One region of the Nonomuraea sp. NPDC048882 genome, then DNA from elsewhere that is predicted to be linked to it. Evidence: predicted binding sites of a transcription regulator. Region 1 holds the regulator's gene; the other holds the start of a gene.
The links. The regulator HrcA, encoded in region 1, represses chaperone genes, less so after heat shock. The targets are predictions, from matches to a motif close to TTGGCACTCTCNNNNNGAGAGTGCCAA.
Positions count from the first base shown of each region.

Region 2: a site for HrcA is predicted at 2,469-2,495, ahead of groES (co-chaperone GroES). Genes of this name have one in related genera too.

Region 1 covers NZ_JBEZGB010000001.1:813,460-820,707, reverse strand. Annotated here, with positions in the region: gene hemW (radical SAM family heme chaperone HemW) at 49-1,269, shown strand; gene AB0C27_RS03530 (DUF4870 domain-containing protein) at 1,266-2,039, opposite strand; gene AB0C27_RS03525 (DUF3097 domain-containing protein) at 2,036-2,842, opposite strand; gene AB0C27_RS03520 (hypothetical protein) at 2,860-3,348, opposite strand; gene AB0C27_RS03515 (hypothetical protein) at 3,442-3,600, shown strand; gene hrcA (heat-inducible transcriptional repressor HrcA) at 3,896-4,909, shown strand; gene dnaJ (molecular chaperone DnaJ) at 4,921-6,063, shown strand; gene AB0C27_RS03500 (16S rRNA (uracil(1498)-N(3))-methyltransferase) at 6,060-6,785, shown strand; gene AB0C27_RS03495 (hypothetical protein) at 6,906-7,248, opposite strand, start outside.
Region 2 covers NZ_JBEZGB010000032.1:26,752-33,999, forward strand. Annotated here, with positions in the region: gene AB0C27_RS53275 (hypothetical protein) at 1-49, opposite strand, end outside; gene groL (chaperonin GroEL) at 378-1,997, opposite strand; gene groES (co-chaperone GroES) at 2,069-2,383, opposite strand; gene AB0C27_RS53290 (class I SAM-dependent methyltransferase) at 2,663-3,904, shown strand; gene AB0C27_RS53295 (hypothetical protein) at 4,098-5,939, shown strand; gene tsaD (tRNA (adenosine(37)-N6)-threonylcarbamoyltransferase complex transferase subunit TsaD) at 6,111-7,142, opposite strand; gene rimI (ribosomal protein S18-alanine N-acetyltransferase) at 7,135-7,248, opposite strand, start outside.

The DNA of each region.
Region 1 (7,248 bases):
ACTTGCAGTCGGATTGGAGCACTCTTGGGAGGCGGGCAAACTGGTGGTGTGCCATCCACCCTGCCTGACGGCGATCCCGCGCCCACCTCGGGCGAACTGCCCGACAGCGCCCTCCGGGGCCTCGGCGAGCGCCCGTTCGGCTTCTACGTGCACGTGCCGTTCTGCGTGACCCGCTGCGGCTACTGCGACTTCAACACCTACACCGCCACCGAGCTCGGTCCCGGCGCCTCCCACCACGACTACGCCGACACGGTCGTGACGGAGATCCGCCTGGCCCGCCGCGTCCTGGGCGCCACCGAGCTGCCGGTGGAGACGGTGTTCTTCGGCGGGGGCACGCCCACCCTGCTGCCGCCCGAGGACCTGGCCAGGATCCTGGCGGCGATCGACTCCGAGTTCGGGCTGGCGCCGGGGGCGGAGGTCACCACGGAGGCCAACCCCGAGTCCGTCGACCCGTCATACCTGGAGAAACTCCGCCAGGGCGGGTTCAACCGGATCAGCTTCGGCATGCAGAGCGCGCGCGAGCACGTGCTGCGGGTCCTCGACCGGCAGCACACGCCCGGCCGGGCCGCGGCGGCCGTCAAGGAGGCCCGGCAGGCCGGGTTCGACCACGTCAACCTCGACCTGATCTACAGCACCCCGGGCGAGAGCGACGACGACTGGCGGGCCTCGCTGACCGCGGCCATCGAGGCCGGGCCCGACCACGTGTCCGCGTACTCGCTGATCGTCGAGGAGGGCACCCGTCTGGCGGCCAGGATCCGGCGCGGTGAGCTGCCGATGCCCGACGACGACGTGGCCGCCGACCGCTACCTCATCGCCGACGAGCTGCTCTCAGGGGCCGGTCTGCGCTGGTACGAGGTGTCGAACTGGGCAGTGAACGACGCCGCCCGCTGCCGGCACAACCTGCTCTACTGGACCGGCGGCGACTGGTGGGCCGCCGGCCCCGGCGCCCACAGCCACGTCGGCGGCACCCGCTGGTGGAACGTCAAACATCCGGCCGCCTACGCGCAACGCCTGGCCGGCGGTGCCTCGCCCGCCCACGCGCGCGAGGTGCTCGGCCAGGACGACCGCGACGCCGAGCGGCTGATGCTGGAGCTGCGGCTGTCCTCCGGCTACCCGCTGGCGCGGGTGGCGCCCGCAGCCCGCCCCACTGTGGCGAGCGCGCTGGCGCGCGGGCTGCTGGAGCCCGAGCCGTTCAAGGCGGGCCTGATGGTGCTCACCCTCCAGGGACGGCTGCTCGCCGACGCCCTCGTCAGGGACCTTCTGGTCTAGGAGATCATCCGGATGGAGAACGGGTAGCGGTACGGCTGGCCCTTGTTGCTGGCCACCGCGGCCTGGATGTGGAAGATCAGCGACAGCACCCAGATGACCGGCAGCAGCAGGACGCCGATGAAGATGACGGTCAGGATGCCGGCGACGAGGTAGCCGATGAACATCGTGATCTGGAAGTTCAGCGCCTCCGCCGCCTGGTCTCTGACGTAGGGGGCCTCGTCCTTCTTCATCAAGTAGATGATCAGCGGGCCGATCCAGGAGACCAGCAGGCCGAGCAGGTGCGCCAGCATGGCCATGGTGGTGTCGTCGGTGCCGGGGCGGGGGCCGAACCTGCCGGGCACGTACGGCTCGCCGCGGCCCGGCGCGTAGCCGGGCTGACCGTAGTTCGGTTGACCATAGCCGGGTTGACCGTAACCGGGTGGGGGCTGGCCGTAGCCCGGGGCCGAGTGGGGCAGCTGGCCGTAGGGGAGTTGCTGGCCGGACGGGTTCTGCTGCCCGTAACCAGGCTGGCCGTACCCGGGCTGGCCGTACCCCGGCTGCGAGCCGGGCTGCTGGCCGTACCCGGGCTGACCGTAACCAGGCTGGGAGCCGGGCTGCTGGCCGTACCCGTACCCGGGCTGGGAGCTGGGCTGCTGCCCGTAGCCGGGCTGCGAGCTGGGTTGCTGGCCGTAGCCGGGCTGGGGGCCGGACGCCGGGGGTGGGATGTCGGCGGGGGAGATCTTCTTGGTGGCGTCGTCATCGGGCGGCGGCTGGGGCGGGTCCTGGCTCATGGTGCCTCCGTAACGAAGTCGATCAGTTCCTCGACCCGGCCGAGCAGTTCCGGCTCCAGGTCCGTGTACGTCGAGACAGCGCCGAGAATGCGCCGCCACGCCTGCGCCGGCTCCATGCGCCAGCCCAGGGCCGCGATCACGCCCTCCTTCCACGGCACCCCGCGCGGCACGTCGGGCCAGGCGGGGATGCGCAGCACGGACGGTTTGACCGCCTGCCAGATGTCGATGTACGGATGCCCCACCACGAGCACGTCCGGCGAGGTGATCTCGGCGGCGATCCTGCTCTCCTTGGAGCCGGGCACCAGGTGGTCCACCAGCACGCCCAGCCGCCGCCCCGGCTCCGGGCCGAACTCGGCCACGATGGCGGGCAGGTCGTCCACGCCTTCGAGGTATTCGACCACGACCCCCTCGACCCGCAGGTCATGGCCCCAGATCTTCTCGACGAGGGCGGCGTCGTGGACGCCTTCCACGTAGATCCGGCTCTGCCTGGCGACCCTGGCCCGCAGCCCTTCCACGGCGACGGAGCCCGAGGCGCTGCGCCGGGGCGCGGCGGGGGCGGCGGCGGGGCGTACCAAGGTCACGGGCTTGCCCTCCAGCAGGAAGGCGGCGGGCGCCAGCGGGAACAGGCGGCGCTTGCCGAACCGGTCTTCGAGCGTGACGGCCTCCTTGTCGCAGGCCACCACGGCGCCGCAGAAGCCGCTGTCGGCGTCCTCGACGACCAGATCGATCTCGGCGGGCACCTTGGGGATCTTCCCCTTGCCCGGCCGACGCCAGTTTCCCGCCAGAACATCGCCCTCGTACACACGGGGACCGTAGCAAATCACCCGCTGACCGCAAGGCGCTTGCGGGCGCCACTCCGGCGTACCAGGACGACGACCGTGCCGGCGACGGCGGCCAGCAGGCCCGCGCCGGGCAGCAGGAACAGCCCCGCCAGCCCACCGGTGACGCCGCCCAGGCTGGACAGGACGTCGCGGCCCACGCCGTAGCGGACGGTGGCCTGCTCCTGGTTGGTGCAGGTGAGCTGGTAGTCGCCCTTGGCCGGCGCGTTGATCACGAGGATCTCCTGCCAGACGGTGTTGTCCCAGGTGACGCTCTGGTTTCCGGGGACCTTGGCGAGCCTGGCCTGACCGGGGCCGCCGGAGATGGCGCAGTCGTAGGAGATACGGGCGTCGCTGGCGACGTAGACGGCCGGTTTGTCGGCCGGATCGACCGACACCGTGATGCTCTCGCCGGGCGCGAACGTCTTCGTCGGCGCCATGTCCGCCACGCTGCTCACCAGGCCGCCGCCGAACAGGGCCACACCCGCCACCACGCACACCAGGAACACGCCCCAGGCGGCGGCGAGCCACCACAGGCTGGGCTTTATGGCTTTGGAGTCGATTCGTGGTGGAAATTGGGCCTGTTGGCCGTATTGTCCGTACTGAGGTGGCGGGCCGAACTGGGTGGGCTCACCGTACTGCGGCTGCTGCCCGTAGGGCGGAGGCTGTCCGTACGGGGGCTGCTGTCCCTGCGGCGGCGGCCCGTAAGGCGGTTGCCCGTACGGTGGCTGTCCGTACGGTGACTGTCCGTAAGGTTGATCGGGGCCAGGGCCGGGCTGCGGCCCGGAAGGCGGCCCGTACTGAGGAGGTTGCGGCTGACCGTGGTGAGGCCCCTGCTCAGACGGGGGGCCGTACGGCGGGGGCTGAGAATCGTCGGTCATGTTCGCCAGTCTGAGGCCTGTCGCTCACACCACGCCAGCAGCAGGATGGGACCCGCTGTTATCGCACCTTGTGGGCGAGAGCCGTACACTTGGCACTCGGGAACACAGAGTGCTAGACACCGCGTTCCTGACAGAGACAGAGGCAGGAGGTGAGCACGTGCTCGACGAACGTAAGCTGGCTGTGCTCAGAGCCATTGTCGAAGACTACGTGTCCACCAACGAACCGGTGGGCTCCAAAGCGCTCGCCGAGCGCCACAACCTGAAGGTCTCCCCCGCGACGGTCAGAAACGACATGGCCGCGCTGGAGGAGGAGGGCTACATCACCCAGCCGCACACCAGCGCGGGCCGCGTGCCGACGGACAAGGGCTACCGCCTGTTCGTCGACCGGCTCTCGCAGGTGAAGCCGCTGTCCGGGGCCGAGCGCAGAGCCATCGAGACGTTTCTGGCCGGCGCGGTCGACCTCGACGACGTGGTCACCCGCACGGTCCGGCTGCTCGCGCAGCTGACCCGGCAGGTCGCGGTCGTGCAATATCCGACGCTGACCCGTTCGACGGTCAGACACGTCGAGCTGGTCCCGCTGAGCGACCGGCGGGTCATGCTCGTGCTGATCACCAACACCGGCCGCGTCGAGCAGCGCGTGGTCGAGCTGCCCGAGGTGGTGGAGGACGCCCGCATCGCGCACCTGCGCGCGGTGCTCAACTCCTGCCTCGACGGCTGCGGCCTGAGCAGCGTGCCCGACCTGGTCGCCGACCTGCCCGAGCGGCTGCCCCTCGAAGACCGGCCCGTGGTGGCCACGGTCCTGTCGGTCCTGCTCGAGACGCTGGTCGAGCGGCACGACGAGAAGATCGTGTTCGCCGGCGCGGCCAACCTCGCCGGCGCCGACTTCACCACCGGCCTGCGTGACGTGCTGGAGGCGCTGGAGGAGCAGGTGGTCCTCATGCGGCTGCTCGGCGAGACAACCTCAGACACCCCGTCCGCGCTCACCGTGCGCATCGGCGCGGAAAACCCCTACCTGCGGGGGACATCCATCGTCGCGACCGGATACGGTTCTGGCGACAACCAACTGGCCCGGCTCGGCGTACTCGGGCCGACCAGGATGGACTATCCCGTGACGATGGGCGCCGTACGCGCGGTGGCACGCTACGTCAGCCAGATCCTGGCTGCATCATAAGAGGTCGATAAGTGGCAAACAGCGACTACTACGCCACCCTCGGGGTGCGCCGTGACGCGAGTCAGGACGAGATCAAGAAGGCCTACCGCCGTCTCGCCCGTGAGCTGCACCCCGACGTGAACCCCGATCCTGAGACCCAGGAGCGGTTCAAGGAGATCACGCAGGCCTACGAGGTGCTCTCCGACCCCAACAAGCGCCAGATGTACGACCTGGGTGGCGACCCCTTCGGCGGTGCGGGAGCGGGCGCGGGCGCCGCGGGCGGGTTCGGCGCGGGCTTCCCGTTCAGCGACATCATGGACGCCTTCTTCGGCACGGCCGCCGGCGCCCGCGGGCCGCGCTCACGCGCCCGCAGAGGCCGCAACGCCACCATCAGGGTGGAGCTCGACCTGCGCGAGACGGCGTTCGGCACCACCCGCGAGCTGGCCGTCGACACGGCCGTGCTGTGCGAGGTGTGCCACGGCGCCGGCGCGGCGGCGGGCACCCACCCCGACACCTGCGACATGTGCAACGGGCGCGGTGAGATCTCCCAGGTCACCCGCTCCTTCCTGGGCCAGGTCATGACCTCGCGGCCGTGCCCCCAGTGCGGTGGCTTCGGGACGATCATCCGCCATCCCTGCCAGGAGTGCTCCGGCGACGGCCGGGTGCGCACCCGCCGTACGATCAAGGTCCGCATCCCCGCCGGCGTCGAGGACGGCACCCACATCCAGCTCGCCGGCGAGGGCGAGGTCGGTCCAGGCGGCGGCCCGCCGGGAGACCTCTTCCTGGAGATCGTCGAACGGGCCCACGAGATCTTCGAACGGCGCGGCGACGACCTCCACTGCACCGTGCAGATCCCGATGACGGCCGCCGCGCTCGGCACCGTGCTGGCGGTGGAGACGCTCGACGGCTCCGAGGAGATCGACGTCCGCCCCGGCACCCAGTCCGGCCAGGTCATCACCATGTACGGCCGCGGCGTGCAGCGGCTCAACGAGTCCGGCAGGGGCGACCTGCTCATCCACGTCAACGTCGAGACGCCGACCCGCCTCGACACCGCCCAGGAAGAACTGCTCCGCGAGCTGTCCAGGCAGCGGGGTGAGGAGCGCCCGCCTGGCAAGTTCGCACCGGGTCAGCAGGGTTTTTTCTCCCGCCTGCGTGACGCGTTCAACGGCCGGTGACGGCGCCCGTCTTCCTGGCCGACGCGCTCGACGGCCCCGAGCTGACGCTCGACGGGCCCGAGGGGCGGCACGCAGCCTCCGTACGACGGCTGCGCGCCGGTGAGCGGGTCGATCTGACCGATGGCGCCGGCACGGTGGCCGAGTGCGTCGTACGCGAGACCCTGAAGGACGCGCTCAGGCTCGACGTGCTGCGCCGCTACCAGGTCGAGGCGCCAGGGCCCCGGCTCGTCGTCGTCCAGGGGCTGCCCAAGGGCGACAGGGGCGAGCTGGCGGTCGAGATGATGACCGAGGCCGGCGTGGACGTGATCGTCCCGTGGTCGGCCGCGCGCAGCATCACGCAGTGGAAGGGCGACAAGGTCGCCAAGGCGCTGGGCCGGTGGCGTGCCACGGCCCGCGAGGCGGGCAAGCAGGCCCGCCGCTTCCACCTGCCCGAGGTGACGGACCTCGCCACCACGGCCCAGGTCGAACAGCTGCTCGCCGGCGCGGCCCTGGGCCTGGTGCTGCACGAGGAGGCGGCAGGGCCGCTGTCGAAGGTTCCGCTGCCGGCGAGCGGCGACATCGTGATGGTCGTGGGTCCTGAGGGCGGCGTCTCGGAGGACGAGCTCGCCCGGTTCGGGGCGGCCGGGGCGGCGCCGGTGCTGCTGGGGCCGACGGTTCTGCGTACGTCCACGGCGGGGGTCGCGGCGGCGGCCGTGCTGCTCAGCCGTACCGGACGCTGGTGAGACCGCGCGAACCGCGCAGGCCGTGCGAGCGTGCCCGCGACGCTGCGGGCGGGGCATGGGGGTGTGACCGCGACGTTGCGGTCGTGAAGACGTGCGGGTGGTTCGGCCGGCTCAGCCGGGTCAGGGCACCGTGGCGTCGGAGGTGTCCTGGAGCGGGCTGGCCAGCTCCGCGGGTGTCTCCATCGCGTCGTCTGACGGCGGGCACTCCTCGGGCGGGCAGGCCGTGGGCGGCGCGCTCGTCTCCTCCGACGTCGGCGTCGGAGTGGGCGTCGGTGACAGCGTAGGACAGTCGGCGGGCGGCTCGGCCTGCTCGGCCAGGGTCGAGGGGCAGGAGGTCGGCGTCGGGCTGGGCGACGGGGACGGCCTGCTGGTCGAGTCGGCCTTACGGCTGGTGCGCGGGGTCGGCGGCTTGGGGGTCTCGGGGATCACGGCCGCGGGCGGGTCGCTGGTCCGCTCCGGCGGC
Region 2 (7,248 bases), on a different contig from region 1:
AGGCCTGCGCGAGCATCCGCAACCGCTCCACGGCCCGCTGGTACCGCATCCGCGCCCCCACCCTCCCCGCGTCGAGTCAGGGCTCAGCGTACGTCCTGCGCCCACGCCGCCGGGCGGCTCGGAAACCGTGTCACGGCGGCCCGTAGCCGCCGGACGGATACGCCCCAGAACCGCGTCACAGCCCGCACCCCCGCACGGGGCACCCCCCGCGCCCATACCCCCGGACGGGTACGCCACGGAAGCGCACAACGGCCCCCGGACGCGTACGCCCCCGCGAACGCGTCACAGCCCATACCCCCGGACGCGTACACCCCCGCAAACGCGTCACGGCCCGCACCCCCGGACGGGTGCGGGCCGTGAAACGGTCGGACGTGAGGTCAGTGGCCGTGGCCGTGACCGTGGCCCTGGCCGGCGGCCGGGGCCTCCTCCTCGGGCTTGTCCACCACGAGCGCCTCGGTGGTGAGCAGCATGCCCGCGATCGACGCCGCGTTCTGCACGGCCGAGCGCGTGACCTTGACCGGGTCGATGACACCCTGGTCGAGCAGGTTGCCGTATTCGCCGGTGGCGGCGTTGAAGCCCTCGCCGGCCTTCAGCTCGGCCACCTTGTGCGTCACCACGTAACCCTCGAGACCGGCGTTCTCGGCGATCCAGCGGGCGGGCTCCACCAGGGCGCGGCGCACGACGCCGACACCGGTGGCCTCGTCGCCCGTCAGGCCGAGGTCGTCGAGTTCCTTGGAGACGTGGATGAGCGCGGAGCCACCGCCGGAGACGATGCCCTCCTCGATCGCGGCGCGGGTCGCGGAGATCGCGTCCTCGAGGCGGTGCTTCTTCTCCTTCAGCTCCACCTCGGTGGCGGCGCCGACACGCAGCACGCACACACCGCCGGCGAGCTTGGCCAGGCGCTCCTGCAGCTTCTCGCGGTCCCAGTCGGAGTCGGACTGCTCGATGGCAATCTTGATCTCCTTGACGCGGTCCTCGATGGCCTGCGCGTCACCGGCGCCGTCGACGATGGTCGTGGCGTCCTTGGTGACGACGACGCGGCGGGCCGTGCCGAGCACCTCGAGACCGACGTGCTCCAGCTTGAGGCCGACCTCTTCGCTGACGACCTGGCCGCCGGTGAGGATGGCCATGTCCTGCAGCATCGCCTTGCGGCGGTCACCGAAGCCCGGGGCCTTGACGGCCACGGAGGTGAAGGTGCCGCGGATCTTGTTGGTGACCAGGACGGCCAGGGCCTCGCCCTCGACGTCCTCGGCGACCACGAGCAGCGGCTTCTTGGTCTGGGCGATCTTCTCCAGCAGCGGCAGGAAGTCCGCGATGGAGGCGATCTTGCCCTGGGTGAGCAGGATGTAGGCGTCTTCGAGGACGGCTTCCATCCGCTCGGGGTCGGTCACCATGTAGGCCGACAGGTAGCCCTTGTCGAACTGCATGCCCTCGGTGAACTCGAGCTCCATGCCCATGGCGTTGGACTCTTCGACGGTGAGGACACCGTCCTTGCCCACCTTGTCGAACGCCTCGGCGATCAGCTCGCCGATCTTGGCGTCCTGCGCGGAGATCGTCGCGACATTGGCGATCTCCTTCTTGTCGCCGACCTCACGGGCGCTGGCGAGCAGCTTGTCGCTGATCTCCTTGGCGGCCTTGTCGATGCCGCGCTTGAGCGACAGCGGCGAGGCGCCGGCGGCCACGTTGCGCAGGCCCTCGCGGACCATGGCCTGGGCCAGGACGGTCGCGGTGGTGGTGCCGTCGCCCGCGATGTCGTTGGTCTTGGTGGCCACTTCCTTGGCGAGCTGGGCGCCGAGGTTTTCGTAGCGCTCCTCCAGCTCGATCTCACGAGCGATGGTCACACCGTCGTTCGTGATCGTCGGCGCACCGAACTTCTTGTCGATGACGACGTTGCGGCCACGCGGGCCGAGGGTTACCTTCACGGCGTCCGCGAGGGCGTTCACACCGCGCTCGAGCGCACGGCGGGCGTCCTCGTTGAACTCCAGGATCTTCGCCATAACTGAAAGTCCTCTCCTAGCGTCGAAAGCCCCGGCCGCCCTCAAGAGCGCCCGGGGCTCGACACATCCGGCTACTTCTCGATGATCGCGAGAACATCGCGGGCGGAGAGCACGAGGTACTCCTCGCCGCCGTACTTGACCTCGGTGCCGCCGTACTTGCTGTAGAGGACGATGTCGCCCTCGGAGACGTCGAGCGGAATCCGCTTGTCGCCGTCCTCGTCCCAGTTGCCCGGGCCCACCGCGAGGACCTTGCCCTCCTGCGGCTTCTCCTTGGCGGTGTCAGGGATGACCAGGCCGGAAGCGGTGGTCTGCTCGGCCTCAAGCGGCTGAACCACAATGCGGTCGCCGAGCGGCTTAACGGGAACCTTGGTGGCGGTCGTCACGATCGGACCTCCCCTTCAGATTTGAATGATCAGAAGAGGCGACCAGCGGGGCCTGCCGTCGCGGGTGTCAGACCTGCCTCGTCGCACGTTGGCACTCTCAAGGGGAGAGTGCCAACACGAAACATATGCAAGAGGGGCTTGACAGTCAACACGAACGCGTCTGCTCTGAGCGATCAGGCGTCAAAGCCCGGGCCTCGTCAAGGCCGCTACGTGGACAAATACTCCCATCTCCCCCCGTCTGCGGGACGATCCGGGTACGCCGTGGCGCTAACGTCGGACGACGTGGACCTCGACGCCTTCACCGAGCTGCTGACCCCGCGCGGCCAGGAGGCCCTGGCGCGGGCCGGTGAGCTCGCCGGCGCCGACCCGGTCGCCGCCGCCACCGCGCTGCGCAGGACGTACGACGCCGCCCTCACCTCCGCCGCGCTCACCCAGGCGGGGCTCAGGGAACGGGCGAAGGCCAAGTTCGGCGAGGACGCGGCGGTGATGTATTTCACGCCGCACGGCCTGGAGCAGTCCACCAGGGCTGAGGTCGCCGAGCACCGCGCCCGCCGCCTGCCGGCGATGGCCGGACACACATTCGAAGCGCCGACCGGGCCGGAGCCTGGATCGGCGACCGCACCGGCGGCCGGGAAGGCGCTCCAAGTCGTGGACGCCTGTTGCGGCATCGGCGGTGACCTGCTCGCGCTGGCCCGCGCCGGCTGCGCCGTGACCGCCGTGGACACCGACCCGCTGACCGTCGCCGTGGCCGCGGCCAACGCCCGCGCGCTCGGCGTGGACGACCGGGTGACGGTACGCGTGGGCGACGCGGCGCAGATCAGGCCGGAGGAGTACGACGTGCTGTTCGCCGATCCGGCCAGGCGGACCGGCAGGGGCAGGACGTTCGACCCCATGGCCTACTCCCCGCCGTGGCCCGTGGTGCTCGACCTGATCTCCCGCGCTGGCCTGGCCTGCGTCAAGGTCGCGCCCGGCATCCCGTACGAGTTCATCCCCGAAGGCGCGCAGACGGAGTGGGTCTCGTACAAGGGCGAGGTCAAGGAAGCCACGATCTGGACCGGCCAGGGCGGCGGCCGGCGCGCCACGCTGCTGCCCGGCGGCCACTCCCTCACGGCCGCCGGCGTCACCGCCACCCCCGCGCCGGTCGGCCCCGCCGGCCGGTACGTGTACGAGCCGGACGGCGCCGCCGTCCGCGCCCATCTCGTCGCCGAAGTGGCCGAGCTGGTCGGCGGCAGGCTGCTCGACCCGCTGATCGCCTACATCACCGCGGACGACCCGGTGGACACCCCATGGGCCACCAGATACGAAATAGAGGACATTCTCCCGTTCTCTCTGAAAAAACTCCGCGCGCTTCTCCGCGAGCGACAAATCGGCAATATCACCATCAAAAAGCGGGGCTCCGCGGTCGACATCGAACGCCTCCGCGCCGACCTGCGCCTCAAAGGCGACAACTCGGCCGTCGTCATCTTGACTCGCATTCTCGACAAACCATCGGTTCTTCTCTGCAAGCCCCTCTCACCTGCCTGAACCTCCAAACTCGGTCATCCGCGCGTTAACGGCGATCTTTCACTTCGGCCCTGACGGACCATGATCGAAAGGCTAAGGTTGGCGGGCGGGAGTTCTCCCCCTTAATGCGGTCACCCGCGTTCTCGCTCTTTCAGATGAACCGGACCAACCCCACCGCTGCGCGGCAGACCGTCGGCGAGCGAAGGAGCTTTCGGTGGACCATTCCAACCACACCACCCTGCTTCAGACGGGCGCGCATGACGCCGTACCCAAGAGGATGCGCGACCTGCTCGCGCGTGCCGCCCAGGACCACGTCTACGAGCAGCGCACGCAGGGCGCCGTGCTCGACGAGATCCGCCAGCGGCTCGAAGGCATGGAGTGGCTGCTGCGCGAGGTGCGCGAGCGCGAGCTGGGCGGGCTCAGCGGCACGCTGGAGTCGGTGAGCGGGCGGCTGGACGAGATCTCCGCCAAGCCGCCGATGTGGGCGGAGGGCCTGGCGCAGCACGTCGAGGCCGTACGCGACCACGTGGACGCCGTGGGCGCCAGGGTGGGCGAGGTGGACGCGAGGGTCGGCGACGTGGACGCCCGGGTGGCCCCCGTCTCCGAGTTGCCCAGCCTGTGGGCCGACCTCGGCACCGTGGGCGAGAGCGTGGACGAAGCCCTCGGCAAGCTGCAGTCGGTGCTCGACACCACCGACGGCATCACCAAGGGCATGTCCGACTTCTCCGCCAAGCTGGCCACCCTCAACTCCAGCATGGAGGCCGCGGCCAGCCGCTTCACCCGGCTCGACAAGTCGATGTCCGATCTGACCACCCGTACCGACCGGGTCGAGGTCGCGATGAGCGACCTGTCGGAAAACGTCACCGAGCAACTGCGGAGCACCACCGACCAGCTCACCGGCCAGGTCGAGGCGAGCGAGCAGCGCGTCAGCGCCCGGCTCGACGAGGCCGACCAGCGGCTCACGACCCGGCTGGAGCAGACCGACCAGCGCCTCGCGGTCCGGCTCGACGAGACCGACCAGCGCCTGGCCACGGCGCTCCTGGAGGCCGACGAACGCCTCGTCAGCCGGCTCAAGGAGGCCGACGAGCAGCTCACCGGCCGCCTGACCGGCGTCGAGCAGCGCCTGACCACCAGGCTCGACGAGACCGACCAGCACCTCGCGGTGCAGCTCGGCGAGAGCGAGCAGCGCCTGACGGCCCGCCTCAGCGGCGTGGACGCCCGCCTCGACCGGGCCGAGGGCAGGCTGCAGGGGCTCGACTCCCGGCTCACCGGGTTCGACAGCCGGCTGGAGTCCGCGGACGAGGGCCTGGCCGACATCGACACCAGGCTCGACGGCCTCGACGGCCGGATCGGCGGGGTCGATCAGCGGCTGCTGTCCATGGACGGCCGGCTCGGCGCGGTGGACAAGCGGCTGGGCACCCTGGACGGCCACCTGGGCCGCCACGACGACCGCTTCGACGCGCTCGACGTACGCGTGGACGCCCGCTTCGCCTCGCTCGACGAGCGCATGGCCACCACCGACCAGCACGTCAGCGAGACCGCCACCCGCAACGAGGGCCGCTTCAACAAGCTCGACAACCAGATCGACGCCATCGACGAGCGGCTCGGCGAGGCCGAGGAGCACATGAGCAGCCGCTTCGACGCCGTCGACGGTCACTTCGGCGGGCTCGACACCCGCTTCAACGGCCTCGACACCCACCTCAACGGTTTGGCCACCCGCGCCGAGCAGGCGGGCGCGCACCTGGAGTCGGTGGACGACCGCATCGAGGCCGTCAACCAGCGCATGACCCAGCTCCCCGCCACCCTGGCCATCCCCGAGCAGGTCGGCGAGCTGATCCAGACCCACTCGGGCGAGCAGGCCGAGCGGCTCGCCGCCGCGACCGAGACGCTCACCGAGCTGGTACGGTCCCGCCCCGACCACGACGAGCTGGCCGGCACGGTGTCCGGCATCGTCAACCCCGCGACAGAAGACCTCAACAAGCGGCTGGGCGCGCTGGAGGAGACCATGCTGGCCCTGGCCGAAGCTCTCCTGCGCCCGACCCGCCCCAAGGACTGAGCCGCCCAAGGGCCGCTCGGCCCAAGGGCCGCTCGGCCCAAGCACTGCGCGGCCCAAGGCCCGCGCGCCCCGCCCTCGCCGCACCGGCGAGGGCAGTCGGGTCAGAGGGCGGTCAGGTCGGACGTGCACGGTCGTGATCGCTGGTCAGACGTGCACGGTCGTGAGCGTGGCTCAGACGTGAACGGTCGTGATCGGCAGCGACGAGTCGGCCGGGATCTCCAGCGTCGACGGCGTGACCCCGGCCGCCACCAGGTCGGACCCGAGCGCCGCGACCATGGCGCCGTTGTCGGTGCACAGCCCGGGACGAGGCACCCGCAGCCGTACGCCGGCCGCCTCGCACCGCTCCTGGGCCAGCGCCCGCAGCCGCGAGTTGGCCGCCACCCCGCCCCCGATCAGCAGATCGTGCACGTCGTATTTCCGGCACGCCTGCAACGCCTTACGGGTCAGCACGTCCACCACGGCCTCCTGGAACGAGGCGGCCACGTCGGGCACGTGCACGGACTGCCCGGACGCCTCGCGGGCCTCGACCCACCGGGCGACGGCCGTCTTGAGCCCGGAGAAGGAGAAGTCGAGCGTGCCGTCGTCGATCTTGCCGCGCGGGAAGGCGATGGCCGCCCCCGACCCGTCGCGGGCGGCCCTGTCGATGTGCGGGCCGCCGGGGAAGGGCAGCCCCAGCACCCGCGCGACCTTGTCGAACGCCTCGCCGGCCGCGTCGTCCACGGTGGAGCCGAGCGAGATCACGTCGTCGGCGACGTCGGGCACGAGCAGCAGCGACGAGTGACCGCCGGAGACCAGCATGGCGATGCACGGCTTGGGCAGCGGCCCATGCTCCAACTGGTCGACCGCGACGTGGGCGGCCAGGTGGTTGACGCCGTAGAGGGGCACGCCGAGGCCGAGCGCGTAGGACTTGGCCGCGGCCACGCCGACCAGCAGCGCCCCGGCGAGGCCTGGCCCGGCGGTCACGGCGATGGCGTCGATGTCGGAGAACTTCAGCCCGGCCTCGGCCAGCGCGGCCTCCACCGTGGGCGTCATGGCCTCCAGGTGGGCGCGCGAGGCGACCTCGGGCACCACCCCGCCGAACCTGGCGTGCTCGTCCATGCTGGAGGCGATCGTGTTGGCCAGCAGCGTGTGGCCTCGCACGATGCCGATGCCGGTCTCGTCGCAGGACGTCTCGATGCCCAGGACCAGGGGTGCGTCAGTCACCAAGCTTCCTTCTCATCATGATCGCGTCGGTGCCGTCGTCGTAGTAGCGGCGGCGGGTGCCGATCTCCTCGAACCCGAAATGCCGGTAGACGGCCTGCGCGTGGGG